DNA from 3 places in the Pseudarthrobacter sp. NPDC055928 genome. Region 2 is predicted to be linked to each of the others. Evidence: riboswitches for the same ligand, from Rfam matches in the RefSeq annotation. Region 2 holds a riboswitch; each other region holds the start of a gene.

Region 1 (7,053 bases), on a different contig from region 2:
CCGCCCGCTACGGCCTGGACATCGCCGAGATCCTGCGCACCTCCCACGGCGTCCAGGCAGGCGATACCGTGCGCCGGTTCGCGCCTGCCGGTGCCGACATCGTTGCGCTCACTGCAGAACTTGGTGCCATGGAACGGGTGCGGACTTCCGGCATCGTTGCGCTGCCCGGTGCCTCCGAACTGCTCCGGAGCCTGCCCGCGGATGCCGTGGCCCTGGTGACGTCGGCGGACCGGATCCTGGCTGACATCCGCATGGATGCCGCTGGACTGGCCATGCCTGCCGCTGCCGTGACGGCTGACCTCGTGACGCGCGGCAAGCCGCATCCGGAAGGCTACCTGACCGCTGCCGGTTTGCTGGGCGTGGCGCCGGAGGATGCCGTGGTCTTTGAGGATGCCCCGGCTGGAATCGCGGCCGGAGTGGCTGCGGGCATCCGGACCGTGGCGGTGGGCCCAAACACGGGCGAATTACCGGCGGGAGTGCTCCATATCCCGGATTACACCGCGGTCACGGCCTCGGTGGAAACGGACGCCGCAGGACGGCGGATTATTTCTTTCCGGCTTTGAGGTCGGCTACGACCTTCGCGATCCGCCTCGCCCTGGTTTCCTCCGTTTTGGCATCCCCGAGCGGCTCCACATAACGGCGCTGCGCGCTGTAGTTCAGGGTGGCATAGAACGCCTGGGCATCCGGTTCGGCGGCCATGGCTGCGGCCAGGTCATCCGGGACTTCAATGATCCGGGGCTGCGTGTCGAGTTCCAGATCCACTTCAACAGTGTCGCCAGCCTCTACGCCGGTGAATTCCCGGTTGGCGGTGCTCACCCCAACCAGGCTATGACCGCCCATCACCGCGATGCTGCTCCGGTAGCTCTTGCCGTTGATGGTTACCACTACCGGCGGGCGCTTGCCTGCGCCCAGGGCAGTCACAACCTCCTCCGGAACCTCAATACCAGCCTTGTTGCCGCTGCCCAGGATAGTCGTGGTGAATTTCATGGCCCCAGTATGGCCCGGAGCCGCAGGTCAGGGAAGTCCGGCCCCCGCGAACATACAACGCCAAAAAGCAGCAGGCCCTGAACCGGGGGATTCAGGGCCTGCTGCTTCGGATGGCGGAAGCCGCAATTACCGGCTTAGTACCAGTTGTTCGACAAGTGGAAATTCAGCGCGCCGCACGGCGACTGGTAGCGCTCCTGGATGTAGTTCAGGCCCCAATTGATCTGCGTGCGGTAGTTGGTGAGGTAGTCCGCCCCGGCGCTCGCCATCTTCTCGGCGGGCAGCGACTGGACAATGCCGTACGCGCCGCTGCTCGCGTTGGTGGCCGTGGTGGTCCAATCAGATTCCTTGGTCCACAACGTCTGCAGGCACTGCATCTGGTCGGCTGACCAGCCATAGCTGGCAAGCTGGCTCGCCGCATAGGCCTGGGCCCCGGCGGGATCGTTGACGGCGACGACGGGGGCCGGTGCGGGCTCAGGGGCGGGGGCCGGTGCGGGTGCCGGTGCTGGTGCGGGTGCCGGTGCTGGTGCCGCTTCGGCGGCCTGCGGGGCAACGCTGATCTCGGCCGGAGCTGGTTCAGGGGCCGGGTTGGCCCGCATCTCGGCCTTTTCCAGCCTCAAGTTGGATTCAAGCTCTGCCGCCGAGGACTGGGTCCCGCTGACCGCCACCGGAGTCATGGATTCGGAAGCCTGGCCTGCTGCGCCGACCCCGATGAGGAGGGCGCAGGCCGCACCGAAAACGGCTGCACGCTTGCCCAGGGACGAAGCTTTTGTGTGTTGCGCCGCGGTCTTGCCACGGCCGTTGTCTTTATGTGCACCGCGCTCTGGGCGCGCTTGTACCTTGAATTCAGACATGATGGATCGCCTCTCACACCTGCGGAGTTAGCTGTCGGGTTCGGATGAGGGCATCCGGCCACACGGAAAGATCACGTGCTGGCTTCACCCCAAGGGCAGTTAAGTGCCCGGGACTCTGGGTCCCCCGCCTCTGCCTGGTCAAGCGGAATCCGGGAAGCGGCAGAGCTTGGCGTCATCCGGATATGCGGCTCAAAGGGAACCGCACCCCATCGACGCTACAGGAGCGCGACGCTTAAGTCACATTTTGGTAACAGAGATCACGACGCCGGTGCGTTGCCTTGCTATGAGCCGTTGATCGCCGGCAGGCGCAACGTGAACTGGGTCCGACCCGGCCGGGAGTTCACTTCCACGTTGCCGCCGTGGGCCTCCACAATGGACTGCACAATGGACAGCCCAAGCCCGCTGGACCCTTCCGAGGCCGCCGCGCCGGAGGACCGTGAAGATCCAGTCCGTGCCGCGTCTGCGCGGGCAAACCGGGCAAAAACGTGGTCCACGAATTCCGGCGGGATGCCAGCGCCGTCGTCCGTTACTGTCACCACGGCACTGCCGTCGGCGGACCTCATCACGGCCGTGGTGACCGTTGTGCCCGGAGCGGTGTGTTTGCGTGCGTTGGACAGTAGGTTTACCAACACCTGGCGCAGCTGCGACGCATCGGCATTGACCGCAAGCGGCTCGTCCGGAAGCTCAAGATGCCAGTTGTGGCCGGGTGCGATGATTTTTTCGTCGCTGACGGTTTCGATCACCAGCTGCGTCAGATCCACCTCGCTGAGTTTCAACGGCTGGCCCTCGTCCAGCCTGGCGAGCAGGAGCAGGTCTTCCACCAGCGTGGTCATGCGCTCGGACTGGTTCTGAACCCGGGCCAGCGATTTCCGGCCATCCGGAGTGAAGTTCTCGGTCATCCGCATTAGCTCCGTGTAACCGCGGATGGCGGTGAGCGGAGTGCGCAGTTCGTGGGACGCGTCGGCAACGAATTGCCGTACCTTGGTCTCGCTTTGCTGCCGGGCCTGCAGCGCGTTGGCCACGTTGTCGAGCATGAGGTTCAGCGCATGCCCCACGCTGCCCACCTCGGTTCCGGGGTTGGAGTTCGACGGCGGGACGCGCACCGCAAGTGCCACCTCGCCAGCGTCTAGCGGGAGCCGCGAAACGCGTGTGGCCACCTCGGAAAGCTGCTCCAGCGGCTGCATGGTGCGCCGGATGAGGATAGTCCCGGCCAGGCCAATCAAGACCAGCCCTCCGAGGGAAACAAAAACGAAGGTCCACACCAGGGAGGTGAGGGTGCTTTCCTTGCCGGCGAGCGGGAGCCCGGTCACCAGGACATCACCGTAGTTCGTTGCCACTGCAATCAGCCGGTACTCGCCATTGGAGAGCGTCCGGTCCACAGGGCGGGAATCCTTCTGGAGGGCCAGCAGGATCTCCTTGTCCTCAGCGGACAGGGGAGAACGCGTGGTATCGGAGGCCAGGAATCCGGCGCTGTTGACCTGCCCATTCAGGATCCGGGCGTTGAGCGTACCCACGCTTTGCCCACGGGAATCCAGCGGGTCCGGCCTGCCGTTGAAGCCGCCCAGCGGCGGCCGGCCGGGGTCGTTGGACCGGGAGGCCGCCTGGCTGAGCTGTTCGTCGAGCTGGCGGGTAAGGAACGAGTCCATGGAAGCGTAGCTGAAGAGGCCAACTGCGCCGCAGATGGCCACCAGCAGGGCCATGGCAACCAGTACAAGGCGTGTACGCAGATGCCAGGTGGAGGGCTTCAGCCAGCTCCGGCCATGCGTGGGCGCCACTGCAGGCAGTGAGGGCACGGCCTAGTCCGCCGGTTTGATGACGTATCCGGCGCCGCGCACCGTGTGGATCATGGGCGGATGCACGGCATCGACCTTCTTGCGCAGGTACGAGATGTAGAGCTCCACAATGTTGGCCTGCCCGCCAAAGTCGTAGTTCCAAACGCGGTCCAGGATTTGCGCCTTGCTGATGACGCGCCTGGGGTTCTCCATGAGGTACCGGAGCAGCTCGAACTGCGTGGCAGTCAGCTGCAGTTCATCGCCGGCCCTGGTCACCTCGCGGGTATCGATGTTGAGGACAAGGTCACCCACTACCAGCTCAGCGGTGTCCATCGCTGCCACGCCGGAGCGCTGCACTAGCCGGTGCAGCCGGAGGAGGACCTCCTCCATGCTGAACGGCTTGGTCACGTAGTCGTCACCGCCGGCAGCCAGGCCCACAATCCGGTCCTGGACGGCATCCTTCGCAGTCAGGAAGAGCGCCGGTACTTCAGGCGCGAAGGCGCGGATCCTGGTCAGCAGCTCGACGCCGTCGAACCCGGGAAGCATCACGTCGAGAACAAGGACGTCCGGGCGGAACTCCTTGGCGAGCTTTACAGCCTCGGGACCGTCAGCGGCGACGGCCACCGACCATCCGGACATGCGCAGGCCCATGCTCATCAGTTCGGAGAGGCTGGGCTCGTCGTCGACCACCAAGGCACGGATGGGGGAGCCGTCCGGGTGGGTAAGTTGGGGAAGGTTGTTGGTCATGGAGTGCGAAGTGGCCATGGGACAACTCTCCGATGCGTCGTTGAGCCCCCGCTTTAGGCTTCCTGTGCGCTGGCTGTGAATCCCAGCCTAGCGAGCTGAAAGCTGCCCAGCGGCAGATTCCCCTGACGATCAACCGGGACTTTCCCTGGCTATGCTGGCGTCCAGCAGGCCCCCTTCGACGCTCCCAGCGGTTTCCGGGGCGGACGGGGGTGGAATTTTTTTGTCCGGATGGCGGCGGAGCTGGACACCACGGCAAATCAAGGGGTGTATTTCAGCAACTCCATCGCTGGTGAATTGTGGTGGCCCTTTTAGGGGTTCGGGCGAATAATATTCGGGAAAGATGGTTTTCCAACCAATCGTTCTGGAAAACATCTGTTATTTTATCGCTCTGTCAGAATCGTGATCTGAGCCACATTCTCTGAATTCGTCTCACTATGCGGAACGATCCGTCCATTGTTACTTGCAAGTTCGCATTGTTACGTTGCACACTTCAATTGTGAACAAGAACTCAACAGCACCTGCAGCCGCAGAATATTGGCCCAGCACACCCGCTGCTGCCGACATGCGCTGTTGTCGAATGCACGCCTGACCTTCACACCCCGCGAAGTTCCTAGGCATTCGCCCCCCAGCCCAGCGTCGGGCGCCCCTCCCCAGATCTCATTGCGGGGAAACCAAGCATTCGAGCCGCGATGACGGCCATTCACATTGAGGTAACTAATCCATGTCAGTTGCATCCGGATACGTCCACATCTCTGTCCGAAACGCCACCAAGGCAGCCCAGCCCTCTGGCCTGCGCCAGGGTTTCGGTGCCCGCCCGGCGTTCGCTCCCGCCGCGCCCGGTACCAGCTTCCCCGCTCCCGGCTACGCCCCTCAGGGCTACAACCCCAACTCTTATGGCCAACTCCGCGCCGTCCAGCCCGCCGACGCGGCCCCGGTCACCGCACCCACGCCAGTTGTGGCGGGACCCAACACTGTCCGCCCGGTAGCAAACGACAACGTTGCCCGCGGCTTCGTGCTCTACATGGGCATCGACGAGGAAACGGCAGCTGCTGCCGGAACCTCCATCGCCAAGCTTGCCCAGGAAATCCGCGCCTACGCCCAGTCGCTGGTGTCGGGGGCCGAAAGCTACGCGGCAGTGGCTGTCGCGCCGGCCAGCACGCCCGGTTCCGCGCTCGACGTCGTCCGTTCCACCTTTGGCGACCCCACGGTGAACGCTCGCCAGCGCACTGAAACCGCACGCCAGCAGCAAGCCCAGGACCCGCGTCCCTCCGGCGTGCTGATCGACCTCGCCCGCCGCGAGGTCCACCTGGACGGCGAATCCCTGAACCTCACGTTCAAGGAGTTTGAGCTCCTTAACTACCTCGTGGAGAACGGCACCCGCACCGTGGGCCGCGACGAATTGCTCGAAGGCCTGTGGCGCAACGCCGAGGAAGTCCCCAACGAGCGGACCATCGACGTCCATATCCGCCGCCTCCGCTCCAAGCTCGGACGCCTCGCCAACACCGTGCGAACCGTCCGCGGCCAGGGCTACCGCTTCTACGAGCACCCGGAAGTTGTTGTCTGGGCCGCTCCGGAATACTCGATCTAGCTAAACTTCAGCACCGCGAAAAGGCGGCACGATCCCTCTGCGCCTGCGCTCGTCCCTCGCGCAACAACGGCGCTGTCGGGATGTCCCGCCATTCCGCGTTCAGGGCTCGTGAGTATTGACCTCCGCGGCTGCTGGTTAGCGGCCGCCCCAACTGAAGTGAGCTGGCGCTAGGCTTGGGGACATGAGTGACCACCACATCAAGCGCCTCGTGATTATGCGGCATGCCAAGGCGGACTGGCCGGGTGGGGTTGCCGACCACGAACGGCCGCTGGAGGAACGCGGGCACCGCGAGGCGCCCTTGGCGGGCCGGTGGCTGCTCAAGCATGGCATTGTCCCCGACTTCATCCTCTGTTCCAGTGCGCTCAGGACGCGGCAGACCTGCACTTGGGTGTGCTCGGAACTCGGAGATAAGGCGCCGACGCCGAAGCTTGAGGACGGCCTGTACGCCGCGTCTGCGCTGCGCATGTTGACCGTGGTCAACCATGTCCCCGATACCGTCACTACGCTGATGCTCATCTCGCACATGCCCGGCGTACAGGACCTCGCCATGCACCTGGCTTCCCGCGACTCCGACCACGACGCCTACATGGACGCCGCCACCCGGTATCCCACCAGCGCGCTCACAGTCCTGGAAACCGATAAATCCTGGGCGGAACTGGATGGCCAGGACGCCCGGATCACCAAGTTCAAGGTTCCGCGCGCCCACTGATCTGACGAAGCAGTCCCGAGACGTGCTGGATGGCCGGGCTCGCCGTCATGGTCCGGCGGTAAACCATTCCCACCTGCCTGACCTGGACGGGATTGACCAATGGCACGGGCACGACGTCAGGTGGCAGTGCCGGCCTGCCGAGGCGGGGAACCAGTGCTACGACGGCTCCCTGCTCCACAAGGGAAATATGGGTTGCGAAGTCAGGATCGTAGACCTTGATGTCCGGCACCCGGCCCAGATCGGCGAAAATCCTCAGCAGGGCCTCGTTGCAGATGGCTCCGTGCGGTGTGCTGATCCACTGCTCATCAACAAGGTCGGCCGGCTCCACGTGGCCGCGTCCTGCCAGCGGATGGCTGCCGTGCACCAGCAGGTCGGCAACGTCCTCGCATAACCACTCAA
Region 2 (7,053 bases):
GCTATCTGGCCACTATGGCTGGGGTGTTCCTCCTGTACGCGCCCGTCCTTATCCTTGTTGTCTGCCTGTTGATGACAGCAGGCATGCTGCAACTGTTGGCATGGCCTTTTGTCGCCCTCTTCCGGAAGTTGCGCCGGAAACCTGAACCCCCCTCGGACGGGTCCTGGCTGCTGCACTAAGTACCGTCCCAGCGCTCATCGCCAAACCAGGCTTGGTTACGCTATCCCCATGCGTGACCTCGTCATTCTTGGCACAGCCTCCCAGGTCCCCACGCGGACGCGGAACCATAATGGCTACCTGTTGCGGTGGGACGGCGAGGGCCTGCTCTTTGACCCTGGCGAGGGAACCCAGCGCCAGATGCTCCACGCCGGGGTAGCGGCCAGCCAAATCACACGCATCTGCCTGACCCATGTGCACGGAGACCACTGCTTCGGACTGCCCGGCGTGCTGTCGCGGATGGCCTTGGACGGCGTTGCCCATCCGGTCCACCTGCACTTTCCGGCTTCGGGGGAGGACCTCGTCCGTACCCTGGTAGCGGTCAGTTCTCCGGGGATTGATTTGCGGCTGTATCCGCACGGCGCCGCGGGAACCGTGGCGCCCGGCCTGGAGGTCCAGCCGCTGAAGCACCGCATCGAAACGTACGGTTACCGGCTCACCGAACCAGATGGCCACACTTTCCTTCCGGATAGGCTGGCCGCGGCAGGAATCAGGGGAGCCGACGTCGGGCGCCTGGAGCGTGAGAGAAGCCTGGGAAACGTCCGTCTTGAGGACGTGACGGTGGCCCGCCCCGGCCAGAAATTCGCCTTTGTGATGGATACCGCCCCTTGCGCGGGCGCTGGGAAACTGGCCGAAGGTGCGGATCTGCTCGTGGCGGAGTCAACATTCAGCAACGACGACGCCGGGCTCGCCAGGGAGTACCGGCACCTCACCGCCGGGCAGGCAGGGGAGTTGGCGGCCAGCGCCGCCGTCGGCACGCTGATCCTGACGCACTTCTCCTCGCGGTATGGCGATGACGTCACGCTCCTCGCCCGGCAGGCCCGGGACCGTGCCGGCGGGGCTGCCGTCATTGCCGCCCATGACCTGGACCGGATCGCCTTTCCTAAACGCCGGCATCCGCACTAAACAACAACCCCCGCAACGTCCGGCGCCCCTTGCCCGTCGCCTGACATCGGAGGAGGATGTTTGGGCATCCCAGGAGGCTCCCATGATCCAGCTTGGCAAGTTTGAGAAGTATCTGATCGAGGAATTCTTCGACGATTACCGTGCCGGGGACATGACCCACCGCACGTTTACCCGCCGCGTCGCTTTCATCACCGGAAGCATGGCAGCGACCTCGGCCGCAATGTTGCTCGTGGGCTGCACCCCCGAAGAAGTCCCGCGGAGCACCGACCCCATGCCCACCCCCTCTCCAACGTCCTCGGCGGCAGGCGACGGCACCGCGGCCGCCGGTGCCGTTCCCGGAGCCAAGAGCCCGCTCTCCGTTCCCGAGGGAACAACAGGGCTGACGACGTCGACAATCACCTTCCCCTCCAGCGGCACCGACATCAGGGGCTACCTTGCCCGGCCCGACGGGGGAGCGGCTGGTCCTGCAGTGCTGGTCTGCCACGAGAACCGCGGACTCACCCCGCACATCCAGGACGTTGCCCGGCGGTTCGCCAAAGCCGGCTACAGTGCGCTGGCCCTGGACCTGCTCAGCAGGGAGGGCGGGACTGCGGGGATGGATGCCGACGCCGTACCTGGTGCGCTGACGGGCGCCGGCGCCAAACGCCACGTGGCCGATTTCGCCGCGGCCTTTGACTACCTGGCGTCACAGGACTTCGTGGACCCGGCGAGGATCGCCATGAACGGTTACTGCTTCGGCGGCGGAATCACGTGGCAGGCGTCGACGGAACTCAGCGGGCTCGCAGCCACGGCCGCTTTCTACGGCCCGGCACCGGACCTCAACAGAGTCCCAGCCATCAAGGCCGCGGTCTTCGGCGTCTATGCCGAGCGGGACCAGCGGATCACGGGGGCCATGCCGGCACTGAAGGACGCGTTGGCGGCCAACAACATCACACACCAGCTGACCGTTTACCCGGGCGTGGACCACGCCTTCCACAACGACACCGGTGAACGGTACAACGAGGCCCAGGCAACGGCGGCCTGGAACGACACGTTGGCGTGGTTCAAGCAGCACGTCTGACGCTCGGCGTCACCCGATGGGATGGCCGTGGTGGCACGTGGTTTGCCCGTCCGGTATCTCATGTCCCTGGATGCAGGTCACAGTGGGCGGCTGGGGAAGGTCATGGGCGAGGAAGAAGAGACTGCTCCGCCCGTGTTCAAAACCTGCATCCTCCCTCTTCAGCCAGGGCCGGTGGCTGTGTTTGGCTGAATCGGGCGGTTTCTGTTCCTCGTGCTGATGATGCCCGAACGGATTCTTGACCATGGGTACCGCGACCTTCCCATTACCCTGACTGCCCTGGGCAGCGATGAACCGGTACGAAAAATTTTACGCCGCCGGTCCCGCCGCAGGCGCGGGTAGTCTTGAAAGATGAGCACCACAACGTCAACAACGCTCACCTTCGATGGCCGCTTCGCCCGGGAGTTCGAGGAGCTTGCTGTACCCTGGCAGGCCGAGGAGGCTCCGTCCCCGCAACTCCTCGTGCTGAACGAGCGGCTGGCCAGCGAACTTGGCCTGGATCCGGCGTTGCTGCGGACCCCGGAGGGGACGCTGATGCTCATCGGCAACCGGGTCCCGGAAGGTGCCACGCCTGTGGCCCAGGCATACGCCGGGCATCAGTTCGGAGGCTATTCGCCACTCTTGGGAGACGGGCGCGCCCTCCTGCTGGGGGAGGTCACGGATATTCACGGGCGCCTCCGCGATGTGCACCTCAAGGGCTCAGGCCGTACCCCGTTCGCCCGTGCCGGTGACGGCCTCGCCGTCGTTGGTCCGATGCTGCGCGAATACCTCGTCAGTGAAGCCATGTACGCCATGGGCATTCCCACCACACGGTCGCTTGCCGTCGTGGCCACGGGACGGCCAGTCCGCCGCGAAACCATGCTTCCCGGGGCTGTGCTGACCCGCGTTGCGAGCAGCCACCTGCGTGTGGGCAGTTTCCAGTTCGCCCGGGTCAACGGCGACACGGAGCTCCTCCGTCGGCTGGCCGACCACGCGATCAGCCGCCATCATCCGGACGCCGCGAAGGCGGACCAGCCCTATCTCGCGCTGTTCGATGCGGTCATCGCCGCCCAGGCGTCCCTGGTGGCCCAGTGGATGCTCGTAGGATTTGTCCACGGGGTAATGAACACGGACAACATGACCATCTCGGGCGAGACCATCGACTATGGACCGTGCGCGTTTATGGATGCCTTCAACCCCGGTGCGGTCTACAGCTCCATCGACGCCGGCGGACGTTACGCCTACGCCAACCAGCCAGTCATCGCTGAATGGAACCTCACCCGGCTGGCCGAGGCGCTTCTGCCCCTGCTCCACGAGGATCAGGAGCAGGCCGTTGCGCTCGCTGTGGAGTCACTGGGCGCGTTCCGCAACCTGTACAGTACGGCCTGGTCCACCGGGATGAAATCCAAGCTGGGGCTCGGCGCGGAGGCAAGGGACGACGAAGCGGGGCCTCTGGTGAATGACCTGCTCGCAATGCTTGAAGAGGGGCAGGTTGATTACACCTCGTTCCTCCGGGGCCTCGGGTCCGCAGCCCGCGGTACACCCGACGCAGCCCGTACCATGTTCACGGACCCAGGAGCATTTGACGCGTGGACCAAGAAGTGGCTCGCCCTGGCACCGGACGCAGACATGATGGACCGGGTGAACCCTGTCTACATCCCCAGGAACCACTTGGTGGAAGAAGCCCTGGGCGCCGCTACCGCAGGCGACCTGGACCCGTTCCACCGCCTGGTGGACGTCCTGACGCAGCCGTACACTGAGCGCCCCGGCCTGGAACGCTACGCCGGTCCCGCGCCTGTTGACTTCGGCAGCTACCGGACGTTCTGCGGAACCTGAGCGAACAAAAACGGGGGACGACGGCGACAGGCGGCTGATTGCCGCCCGCCGCCGTCGAACCGGCCGGACTCACGCTACGCGGACGAAGGACGCTCCCGACAACCAGCTGATGGAGTGGACTTCGGTCTTGTAACCGTCCACGCCGCCGCTAACAACCTGGCCATTGCCGGCGTAGACGCCCACGTGGCCGGCGGTGATGACCAGGTCACCGGCTGCAGGGGTGCCCACCACGGTGCCGTACGCGAAGAATTGGGTGGGTGCAAGGTCTCCCACGCTCTTGCCCACCGAGCGCAGTGCCTTCTCCACCATGGCGGTGCAGTCCTGCTGAACGCCGAGCTGCGAATAGGCGGAAGCCAGGATGGCAGCGCCGAGCGAGCCGGACGGTGCCTGCGCCGCCGGGGCGGCAGTGGAAGCCAGCTGGACGCCGGTGTTGGCCGGGGCAGTGGGCGCTGCGGCTGCCTTCGCCACCGGAGCCGGAGCCGGAGCAGTGTAGCCGGCACCCGGGATCTGGATCTGGTCACCGGGGTAGATGATGGTGGTCAGCGACAGGCCGTTCACAGCCAGGACGTCGTTCAGGGCCACGCCGTAGGCGGCGGAAATTGCGCCCAGGGTGTCGCCTGAGACGACCGTGTGGACAGTGGCTGCGGCGGCCGGAGCGGCAGCCGCGGCCGGTGCAACGGCGGCCGGTGCGCTGGTCTGGCCCTGCACATTGACGGTCCCGGACGAGTCCGGGCCGTGGACGCCGGCCTGCGCCGGGGTGCCAACGCTAAAGAGCAGCCCGGACGCGGCAACTGCGGCAAGTGCGGGCCGGCCGAACGTCAGTGCGCGGGCTTTGGCCGAGGAAGACAGGCCAACCAGGACGGTGGGGCGGACAGAAGTCGCACGATGGCGTGCGGCAGTGGAGTTTTTTGACACGGGTAATCGCCTCTCCCATGCCTGCGGGGTGAGCTGTCGGGTTCGGGTCGGAGACACCCGGCCGGTTACGGCTCCGTACGGGACGGAGCGATATCGACTTAACCCCAAGGCTTCGGAACGAAGCCGTGGAAACGTGGTTCCCCCGTCCCTGCCAGTGAAAGTAACTGGGGTCCCGGTTCAGCGGCAGGGTTCGGCATACTGACGGGAATGCCCCGGCTTGAGCCAGGACACCGCTCGACCATAACCTCTGCTCTTTTGGAATGTCACATTCCGGTAACGGAATGTAGGCCAAAAAGCCACCTTATCTTCGGGTGGGGTTCTTCCGTGTGTGGAATGACGTTGCAGGTCAGGCCCCGATAGCGGTATATGCTGCGACAGCTGGTGCCGTGTGATTGAAATCACGTAACAAAAGAGGCCGTCTGGCGTTTTTATCCTCAGATTGAGGCCTGATGCGTGGTAAAGGAGGCCTGCCCTGGGGCTGCTACGGGAGGGATCTCTGCTGGATAACAATGTTGGACCAGCATCCACTAGGCAAGAGTTTCGCCCGGTAAGCTCACCAACTATGTCCCGGTTTGCTCAAAGAATGAGGCTGCCTGCCGTTGCGGGCCTGCTGGCGGTTGTTTTGGCGGCCCCGCTCGCCACGGCGCCTTCGCATGCCGACGACGATCCTCCGCCAGGCGGTTACCCCTCCTGGCAGGACGTGCAAAACGCCAAGCAAAGCGAGGCCGGTAAGGCTGCGGAGGTCACCAGGATCAACGAACTGTTGGGTGGGCTGCAGACGCAGGCTGAGGCACTGGGTGGCGCTGCCGTGACGTCCGCTGCCGAATACGCCGCGGCGGACGCAGCGCTCCAGGCTGCCAGCTCAAGGGTTGACGTCCTCACCGCACAGACTGCACGCGTCACAGCGGAACTCGGGCAGTACAAAAAGGAAATCGGCGCCCTGGCAGCCCAGTCGTACAAGACCGGCGGCACCAATATGGGATTCTTCGTCGCCCTCGACGCCGTCCAGACCAACAGCATCCAGGGTCTGAATATCGTCCAGATCGTCAGCGACAAGACCGCGGCCCTGGTGAACAAATCCGCGGCTGCCGAACGGGTCGCCAATGCCCTCGCCGATCAGGAAAGGGCAGCGAGGACTGAACGCGAACGGCTGTCAGGGGAAGCCAAGAGCAAGCTCGACGCCGCCCAGGCGGCCCAGCAGGCCATGTCACGGCAGGTTGCGGAGCAGCAGGAGCACAGCCAGGAACTGACCGCGCAGCTGGCATCCCTCAAGGGCACCACTGCCGCCGTCGAAGGGGAGTTCCGGCAGGGCCAGGCGGCTTTGGCTGCCTACGAGACCGCGCAGGCAGCTAAGCGCGCCGCCGCGCAGGAACAGGCCCGCCAACAGGCCGAGGCGGCGGCCAAGGCCGCGGCCCTGGCCGCCGCCCAGAAACCGGTGAACCCTGGGCCCGCCGCACCGGCCGGCCCAGCTGCTCCGGCGGCGCCGGCGCCGGCTCCGCCTCCCGCCCCTGGTCCGACGCCGAGCCCGCCGCCCGTCGTCGTCCCTTCCGTTCCTGGCGGTGCCGTCAACGACCCCGCCGGAGCCAAGAGTTACGCTTCGGGCCGGCTGTCCGCCTACGGCTGGGGCCAGGACCAGTTCCTGTGCCTGGCGCAGCTGTGGACCAAGGAATCCAACTGGCTGACCACGGCCACCAACCCCTACTCCGGCGCTTACGGGATCGCCCAGGCGCTGCCCGCCGGGAAGTACGCCAGCGCCGGCAGCGACTGGCTCACCAATTACCGGACGCAGGTCGAGTGGGGCCTCGGGTACATCCGGGACCGGTACACGTCTCCGTGCGGGGCCTGGAACCACTCCGTCCAATACAACTGGTACTGACCCGGCCGGGCGCTGACGCGAAGGCTAGGCGGAGTCCGGTGCTGGATTGGCAAATTCGGCGGCGCTGACGAATTCAATGCCGACGAGGGCCTGGTCGCCGTCCACCCAGGAGTCATGCCCCGGTGGAATGGGGTAGGAATCACCCGCGGCGTCAAACGGATTACCAGGCGGCATCTGAGGCGCTTACGAGTGACAGCATGCTCCGTTGAGTGCCACTTGTCGAGTCCTGCGAAGGTGCCGCGGCGTAGGCTTTTCCCATGGCTGACTT
Region 3 (7,053 bases), on a different contig from region 2:
AGGGGCCGCCGCCGCGCAGCGGGCCCCGCAGCAGCGCCCCGCGTTGCTGCAGCTGTGGCCGCGGACAGGCCCCGGGATCCACAGCGCGATGCGCGCCGCCGCCGGGGACCCTTCCGGCAAATCACTGACTTCGCAGCGGCCAGTGGGGTGGGCCAAAAGGCCGGCATCGCCCTCGCGGCCACCGGCCTGGTGCTCACAGTCACCGTCCCTGCCACCAGTCCCGTCCTGGCCACGCCGGACGCCGGTCAGCAGACATCGGCTGTTTCCGCAGCTCCGCAGCCTGAAATTTCCGCCGAAGCAGGCGCAAAAATCGACTTCAGCCGCTCATCCGTAGTCACCATGGGTGATCCGGACGGCAAACTCAAGCAACTCCTGAGCGCCCAGTCGGCGGGGTCCATCACCCGGGCCGCCTCGGCCGGCAGCCTCGGTGCTCCGCTGGCGAGCCTGGTTACGGCCTCCCCATTCGGCTACCGCGTGAGTCCTATCACTGGCGGCTCCGGTGACTTCCACCGCGGCCAGGACTACGTGGCACAGTGCGGCACGTCTGTCCTGGCGGCCGCCAGCGGCACTGTGACCTTTGCGGGATGGCACCAGTTTGGCGGAGGTAACCGCGTGGTCGTGGACCACGGCAACGGCCTTGAAACGACGTACAACCACCTGTCTTCCTTCAACGTCAAGGTTGGCCAAACGGTCAGCCGAGGCGAGGTAGTGGCGCTCAGCGGCACCACCGGCGCCTCCACAGGCTGCCACCTCCATTTCGAGGTCCAGGTCAATGGCGAAGTCGTTGACCCCACCGGCTGGCTCTAGCCCAACTGATGGAAAACTCTCACATTTGCGTGACATGCCGTGACCTGAATGTGACATTCGCTCTGAACTGCTGTACCGTCTAACTTGCGTCAACTTTTCCGAAGTTGACGTTCTTGAGTGGATTGCCTAGCTCTGCCACCGCTCAAGGTCCGTTCGCATGACATCGTCTGGCAGGGGCGGGGGAACCAATTTTGGCCTTTGAAGTTCGAAGGCCTTGGGGTTAAGTCGCAAAGCTTCCTGTGGAAGCGGCGTGGCCGGGTGAACTCCCATCCGAATCCGACAGCTCACCTCGTAGGCATTGGGAGAGGCTACCTTCGTGTCTTCACGCCATAATTCTGCGCGTCACCGCGCACAAACGGTTCGCACCAACCCGTTGGGCCCCGTGTCCAAGGCTGTCAGTGCAAATGCCGGGACCGTCGGTCGCCAAGCTGCTGTCATCGCAGCTGCATCAGGTCTGATCCTGAGCATGGGGCTTCCGGCCAACGCAGCGGACACCACCGCTGGCGTTTCCGCCTCCACCGAGTCCGGCTCGCAGACGGCGCTTGCCGTCACCGCTGCCCCCACCGCCACCGTCTCCTTCGAACGCCCCGTGGTCAAGACCACGCCGGCCCCGAAGGTCGAAACGGTCCGTGCACAGTCCACTGACACGGAACGGGCAGCAGATGCAAAGGCCCCCGCAGCCAGCAAGCTGACGGACGCGGTATCTTCCGCGGCCGCCTCCGGCCTGGCCGCAATCGCCTACACCGGAATCGGCCACCCCTACGTCTGGGGCGGCACCTCGCCCAGCGGCTGGGACTGCTCCGGCTTCACCCAGTGGGTGTACGCCCAGGCAGGCATCAGCATTCCCCGTGTAAACGCGTGGACGGCAATGACCCCCACGTCAACACCGTCTCCCGGTGACCTTGTTATGCAGAATGGCGGCGCACACGTAGGCATCTACGTTGGCAACGGCATGATGATCAGCGCCCTGAACCCGTCACAGGGAACGCTGCTGCACTCCGTGGCCTCCACGGGCGGCGGATCCTTCTACACCCTGAAGTAGAAGAACCGCGCCCGCTAGAACACTTTTCGCTAAATCCCCGTTCGGGGTGTGCCGGCGTACCCCCAAGATGCCGGCGCACCCAAAGCCCTTGGCCTGCCTGTGCGGTCCTGAGGAAAACGAAAGAGAGAAATAATGACTACACGTGCAATTGCTGCACGGCACCGCGCGGAGGTCACCACGACCAACTCGCTGGCTGTCATTGCCAAGGCCCTCGGCGACAACGCCGGTGGCATGGGTCGCCAGGCCGCGGTTATCGCTGCTGCCTCCGGCCTGGTCCTGACCAGTGGTATCGCCGCCAACGCTGCAGACACCAACGTTCAGCGCGAATCGGCTTCCGCTTCCAACGTTGAGGTTGAGGTTGCCGCTCCGGCGGTCATTTCGGCCGCTTCCACCATTGCCATCTCCTACGAGAAGCCCGCGGTGACCACCACGCCGGCTCCCGTGGTTGAAGCGCCGGAACCTGAGCCTGAGGTTGAGGTTGAGGCTCCCGCACCCGCCGCTCAGGCTGTTTCCACCGTCAAGGTAGCGGCTGCAGCTCCGAAGGCACCTGTGGCCGCCAGCAGCAAGGGCCAGGCCATCCTGTCCGCAGCCTACGCCCAGCTGGGCGTCAACCAGGACTGCACCATGCTGGTCACCAACTCCCTGGCCGCTGTGGGCATCAACTTCCACGACTGGCCTGCAGGTTACCTGTCCCTGGGCCAGACCGTAAGTGCCGCCGAGGCCCAGCCCGGCGACCTGATCTACTACGCCGATGGCGGTGCGGGCGTTGCCCACGTGGCTGTCTACGCCGGCAACGGCCAGGCCGTACACGGTGGCTACAACGGCAACCAGACCGTTGTTTTCAGCGCCAACGTTGGCTCCGGCCCGGTTTTCATCCGCGTCAGCTAATTTCCGTAGCAACGCTTGGCAAGGACCCCCGCCCTACGGCGGGGGTCCTTGCGCTTTAACGACGCAGCCGGGCCCAGACCCGGTAAGAGGCGATCGACACGGGCGCACCCCGAAACCATGGATTAGTTGATCCCGGGTTTCTTTGTTTACTCTTGTGGTGTCGATCCATAGCCCGGACATGCCGAGGGCAGCCGGCCCTCGCGCCCCTGACGGGTGCGGCCGTGAAGAGGTACGTGCATGCGCACTCTCGTTCTGAATGCTGGATATGAACCGCTGGCGGTAATCACCTTCCGCCGGGCGCTGGTCCTTGTGCTCACGGGGAAGGCAAGCGTTGTAGCCGAAGGCGAGGACCCCGTAGTGGGGCCACAGGAGATTCTGGGCCGCCCGTCCGTGATCCTCCTGAACCGCTACATCCGCCCCCGGTACAACCAGACCACCGCCGTGAGCCGCCGTGGCGTGCTGCGCCGGGACGGACACCGGTGCGCCTACTGCGGAAAAGCAGCCCACACCATTGACCACGTCCAGCCCAAGTCCCGCGGCGGTGCAGATTCCTGGGAAAACCTCGTGGCCGCCTGCCTGCGCTGCAACAACGTCAAAGGCGACCACACGCCGGGGGAGATGGGGTGGAAGCTCCGGTTCACCCCGGAACCACCGCATGGGACCATCTGGCAAATCAAGGAGCTGGAGAAACCCACACCGGCGTGGGATCCCTTCCTGTTGCCTGAACGGGCTGCCTGACCCGGCTGAAAGCACGGATAATTCCCGCCCCGCTAGGCTGGAGTGGTGGCTCCTGATACATACGAATTTGACGCGGTAATCCTTGCGGGCGGCCGTTCGTCCCGTCTGGGTGGCGTCCCCAAGCAGTCATTGATTTACGACGGCGCCACCCTCCTGCAGCGGTCCCTCGCAGCAGCCGGGGGTGCCCGGAGGGTCGTGGTGGTCGGCCCGGACCCGGGCCCCCTGCCCGAGGGGGTCCTCAGGTGCCGGGAAGAACCGCCGTTTGCCGGTCCGGCGTCGGCCATTGCAGCAGGCTTGGCCGCGCTCGATGGAACCGCGGGGCCGCGTCCTCCCTTCACGCTCTTGCTGGCCTGCGACATGCCCAGGGTGGGCCAGGCCATTGATGCCCTTCGGCGGTCGCTTGGTCCTGGCGACGGCGCCATGGCCATTTCGCCGGATGGCCACCGCCAACCCCTGGTGGGCTTTTACAGCACTCCCGCACTCCACCGTTCAGTACAGGACCTTGACTCCCGCGGGGCCTTAATGAACGGTTCAGTATCCGCTCTCCTTGCTAGGCTGGACGTGCAGCTTGTCACCGTCCCGGCGGGCTCTACGGATGACGTAGACACCTGGGATGATGCCGCCGCGCTTGGAGTGGCCGGCCGGGAACCACGATGAGGTACCGGACCTGCATGGCCGCAGTTGAATGGGAGGCATACAGTGAAGAGCCAGGATGAGACGCTGGAAGAATGGTGCAGGGCGCTCCTTCAGGCCTACGAACTCGAAGACGTCCAGATAGACGTCAATGCCATCCTCTCGCTCGCCGGAGTGGCTGCACATTCGGTAGTGCGGCCCGCAGCGCCCCTGACCACCTTTATCGCAGGCTTCGCCGCCGGCCTGGCCTCAGGCTCGGGGAAGGCGCCGGACACCGCGTCAATGTCCGCTGCCATGGACGTGGCACGGTCCCTGGCCGTGGACTACGATTCTGAATCCGCCGGGACTCCGCGCGAATGACGGCTGCCCCCGGCGACAACGACGACGCACCCAGGCAGGACACTCACGACGAAAAAACCAGGCATCTGGCCCACACCTGGGAAGAGGCCCGACAGGCTGCGTTCGATTGCGCCGTGCCGATACCCCCGGGACGCGTTCCGTTGCAGCAGGCCCTTGGCCGGACGCTTGCCGAGGACATCACAGCCCTCCAGGAGATGCCGCACTACGCCTCGTCCGCCATGGATGGCTGGGCGGTCAACGGCAGCGGCCCCTGGATCCTGGCCGAGGCCGGGCAGCGGCTGGCGCCGCACCAGGCCAGCCCCATTGTCACAGGTGGCCTGATCCCGGCCGGTGCCAAGGCCGTGCTCCGCAGCGAAAGCGCAGTGCTGGGCACTGACGACGACGGCCTCCCGGTCCTGATGGTTGGCGGCGGCGCCCGCCCCGGCGAACCGAAGAACGGCCAGCACATCAGGAAAGCCGGGGAGGAAGCGGCCGTGGGTGACGTGCTTGTCAAGGCAGGAGTTACCCTCAATCCCGCCCACCTTGCCGTGGCGGCCCTTTCCGGCCATGACGACCTCCTGGTGCAAGGCAAGCCGGTGGTCAAACTCCTGCTGACCGGCTCCGAAGTGGTGACCCATGGACTGCCGGCGCCCGGGCAGGTCCGTGACACATTTGGTCCTCAGCTGGCTGCAGTCGTGGAAATGCTGGGGGGCATTCCCGCCGGGCAGGAAAAGATCGGCGACTCCTACGAAGACTGGCTCACTGCCTTGGAAGACGTCGCCGAGCCCGGCGGTGAGGTTCCCGCCGTCGTGCCTGCCGACGTCGTCATCACCACCGGCGGTACCGGCAGATCGGGAACTGACCACCTGCGCCAGGCCGTCGCCGAACTGGGTGGACGGCTGGTCATCGACGGGATCGCCATGCGGCCCGGCCATCCCGCTGTCCTCGCGGAGCTGCCCGACGGACGGTTTGTTCTCGGGCTGCCCGGAAACCCCCTGGCCGCCATGATGGCATTGTCCACCGTAGGCGCGCCGTTACTCGCGGCACTTGGCCACGGGTCCATGCCGGAAATACAGGAAGTCCCCTCCGGAACCACCATCGAGCCTGATCCCGGCCGTACCCGGCTGATCCCGTTCCGGCTGCTGTACGGCATGGCGTCGCCGGCCCAGCACACCGGCCCCGGCATGATGCGGGGGTTGGCGTCCGCCCACGGTGTGATGGTGGTGCCGCCCCACGGGGTGCAGCTCGGTGAAGCAGTCCCGGCATTCGCGCTGCCGTGGGGGCCGCCGCTCGCCACCGGAGAAAAACCCGGAACCAAGGCCAAGACCCCTGCACGGGCTGCCCGGAAGGCCGGCTCCAAGCCCGCGGCACCGGCAGGCCCGGTGGACTGGAGCGCGCTGCTGGGCTGACCGTGGCGCCGCTGGCTTAGTGCCCTTGCCCTTGCAATGATGGAGTCATGAACAGGCACCCTGGCCATCGACGGCAGCAACGGGACATACTGCATGGCTTCCGCCGGCAGGACGGGGCACAGCTATGGGCCGTGTGACGCAGCGCCGCAAGGTCCACCGGTACGTGCTGGACGGGTCCCCCCAGGCCCTCGAGTTCCCCATACGGCACAGGGAAGACACCCTGGCCGTGGAGGAACCCTTGGAGATCCGGTTGGGCTCCCTGTCTTTCTCGGTCACGATGCGCACTCCAGGCGATGACTTTGACCTCGTTGCCGGGTTCCTGGTGTCCGAGGGGATCATCTGGACTCCTGAGCAGCTGGTGTCGTTGCGGTTCTGTGCCGGGGAGGACGAAAACGGCGTGCAGACGTTCAATGTCGTGGAGGCACAGCTGCGTCCGGACGTGGACGTCCCGACGATCGGCCGTAACGTCTATACGTCCAGTTCGTGCGGCATCTGCGGCACCGATTCGATCGAAGCCGTGCGGAAGTCATCGCACTACAGCCCTGCCGAGGACCCGGTCTCGGTGCCCGCGGAAGTCCTCGCGTCGCTGCCGGACCGTCTCCGCGAGGCGCAGGCGGTGTTCGACGTCACCGGGGGAGTGCACGCCGCCGGGCTGTTCAGGGTAGAGGACGACGGCGGGGTGCAGCTTTTGTGCCTCCGCGAGGATGTTGGCCGGCACAACGCCGTGGATAAGGTTGTTGGCTGGGCGTTGCGGGAACGGATGCTTCCGCTGTCCGGACTGGTGCTCCAGGTATCCGGGCGGGCGTCCTTCGAGCTCGTCCAGAAAGCGGCCCTGGCTGGCATCCCGGTGCTGGCTGCCGTGAGCGCGCCCTCCAGCCTGGCGGTAGAACTCGCCGAGGCGTCCGGAATGACCTTGGCGGGGTTCAGCCGGGGGACAAGCCTGAACGTTTACGCCGGGCAGCACAGGATCACCGTCCCTGTTCCGGCCGAGGATCCGGCGGAACTTCGAGGATAAGCAACTGGCACGCAGCCGGACCCGCCGAGGCTTGGTTATTAAGCTACGACGCAGTAGATTTTATCCATCGAATGGACACTTTGATCCAGTTTCAAGCGTTAAAGAGGGCTTACATTGCATGACGACCGCCGGATCACGGAAGTCCGCCTGGACCGTTTCGTGCGCGAACGGATCATCCCCGC

The links. A riboswitch is a leader RNA that binds a small molecule or an ion and turns the genes downstream of it on or off. The one in region 2 is predicted to bind cyclic di-AMP.
Region 1: another riboswitch for cyclic di-AMP. It lies ahead of ACFC25_RS06975 (hypothetical protein); the one in region 2 lies ahead of ACFC25_RS15115 (LysM peptidoglycan-binding domain-containing protein).
Region 3: another riboswitch for cyclic di-AMP. It lies ahead of ACFC25_RS11665 (C40 family peptidase); the one in region 2 lies ahead of ACFC25_RS15115 (LysM peptidoglycan-binding domain-containing protein).

The regions. Positions count from the first base shown of each region.
Region 1 is NZ_JBHJZH010000004.1:42,196-49,248, reverse strand. It holds gene ACFC25_RS06985 (HAD-IA family hydrolase) at 1-563, shown strand, start outside; gene ACFC25_RS06980 (YdeI/OmpD-associated family protein) at 544-987, opposite strand; gene ACFC25_RS06975 (hypothetical protein) at 1,122-1,838, opposite strand; cyclic di-AMP (ydaO/yuaA leader) riboswitch at 1,844-2,003, opposite strand; gene ACFC25_RS06970 (sensor histidine kinase) at 2,120-3,631, opposite strand; gene ACFC25_RS06965 (response regulator transcription factor) at 3,635-4,375, opposite strand; gene ACFC25_RS06960 (winged helix-turn-helix domain-containing protein) at 5,079-5,945, shown strand; gene ACFC25_RS06955 (histidine phosphatase family protein) at 6,127-6,654, shown strand; gene ACFC25_RS06950 (LysR family transcriptional regulator) at 6,632-7,053, opposite strand, start outside.
Region 2 is NZ_JBHJZH010000012.1:31,727-38,779, reverse strand. It holds gene ACFC25_RS15135 (hypothetical protein) at 1-179, shown strand, start outside; gene ACFC25_RS15130 (ribonuclease Z) at 229-1,122, shown strand; gene ACFC25_RS15125 (dienelactone hydrolase family protein) at 1,205-2,182, shown strand; gene ACFC25_RS15120 (YdiU family protein) at 2,531-3,994, shown strand; gene ACFC25_RS15115 (LysM peptidoglycan-binding domain-containing protein) at 4,064-4,909, opposite strand; cyclic di-AMP (ydaO/yuaA leader) riboswitch at 4,913-5,115, opposite strand; gene ACFC25_RS15110 (lytic transglycosylase domain-containing protein) at 5,493-6,785, shown strand; gene ACFC25_RS15105 (hypothetical protein) at 6,810-6,959, opposite strand; gene ACFC25_RS15100 (TraR/DksA family transcriptional regulator) at 7,043-7,053, shown strand, end outside.
Region 3 is NZ_JBHJZH010000008.1:34,962-42,014, forward strand. It holds gene ACFC25_RS11660 (M23 family metallopeptidase) at 1-807, shown strand, start outside; cyclic di-AMP (ydaO/yuaA leader) riboswitch at 956-1,119, shown strand; gene ACFC25_RS11665 (C40 family peptidase) at 1,190-1,849, shown strand; gene ACFC25_RS11670 (NlpC/P60 family protein) at 1,982-2,737, shown strand; gene ACFC25_RS11675 (HNH endonuclease) at 2,975-3,475, shown strand; gene ACFC25_RS11680 (molybdenum cofactor guanylyltransferase) at 3,521-4,132, shown strand; gene ACFC25_RS11685 (DUF6457 domain-containing protein) at 4,175-4,468, shown strand; gene ACFC25_RS11690 (molybdopterin molybdotransferase MoeA) at 4,465-5,856, shown strand; gene fdhD (formate dehydrogenase accessory sulfurtransferase FdhD) at 5,981-6,871, shown strand; gene ACFC25_RS11700 (alpha-mannosidase) at 6,986-7,053, shown strand, end outside.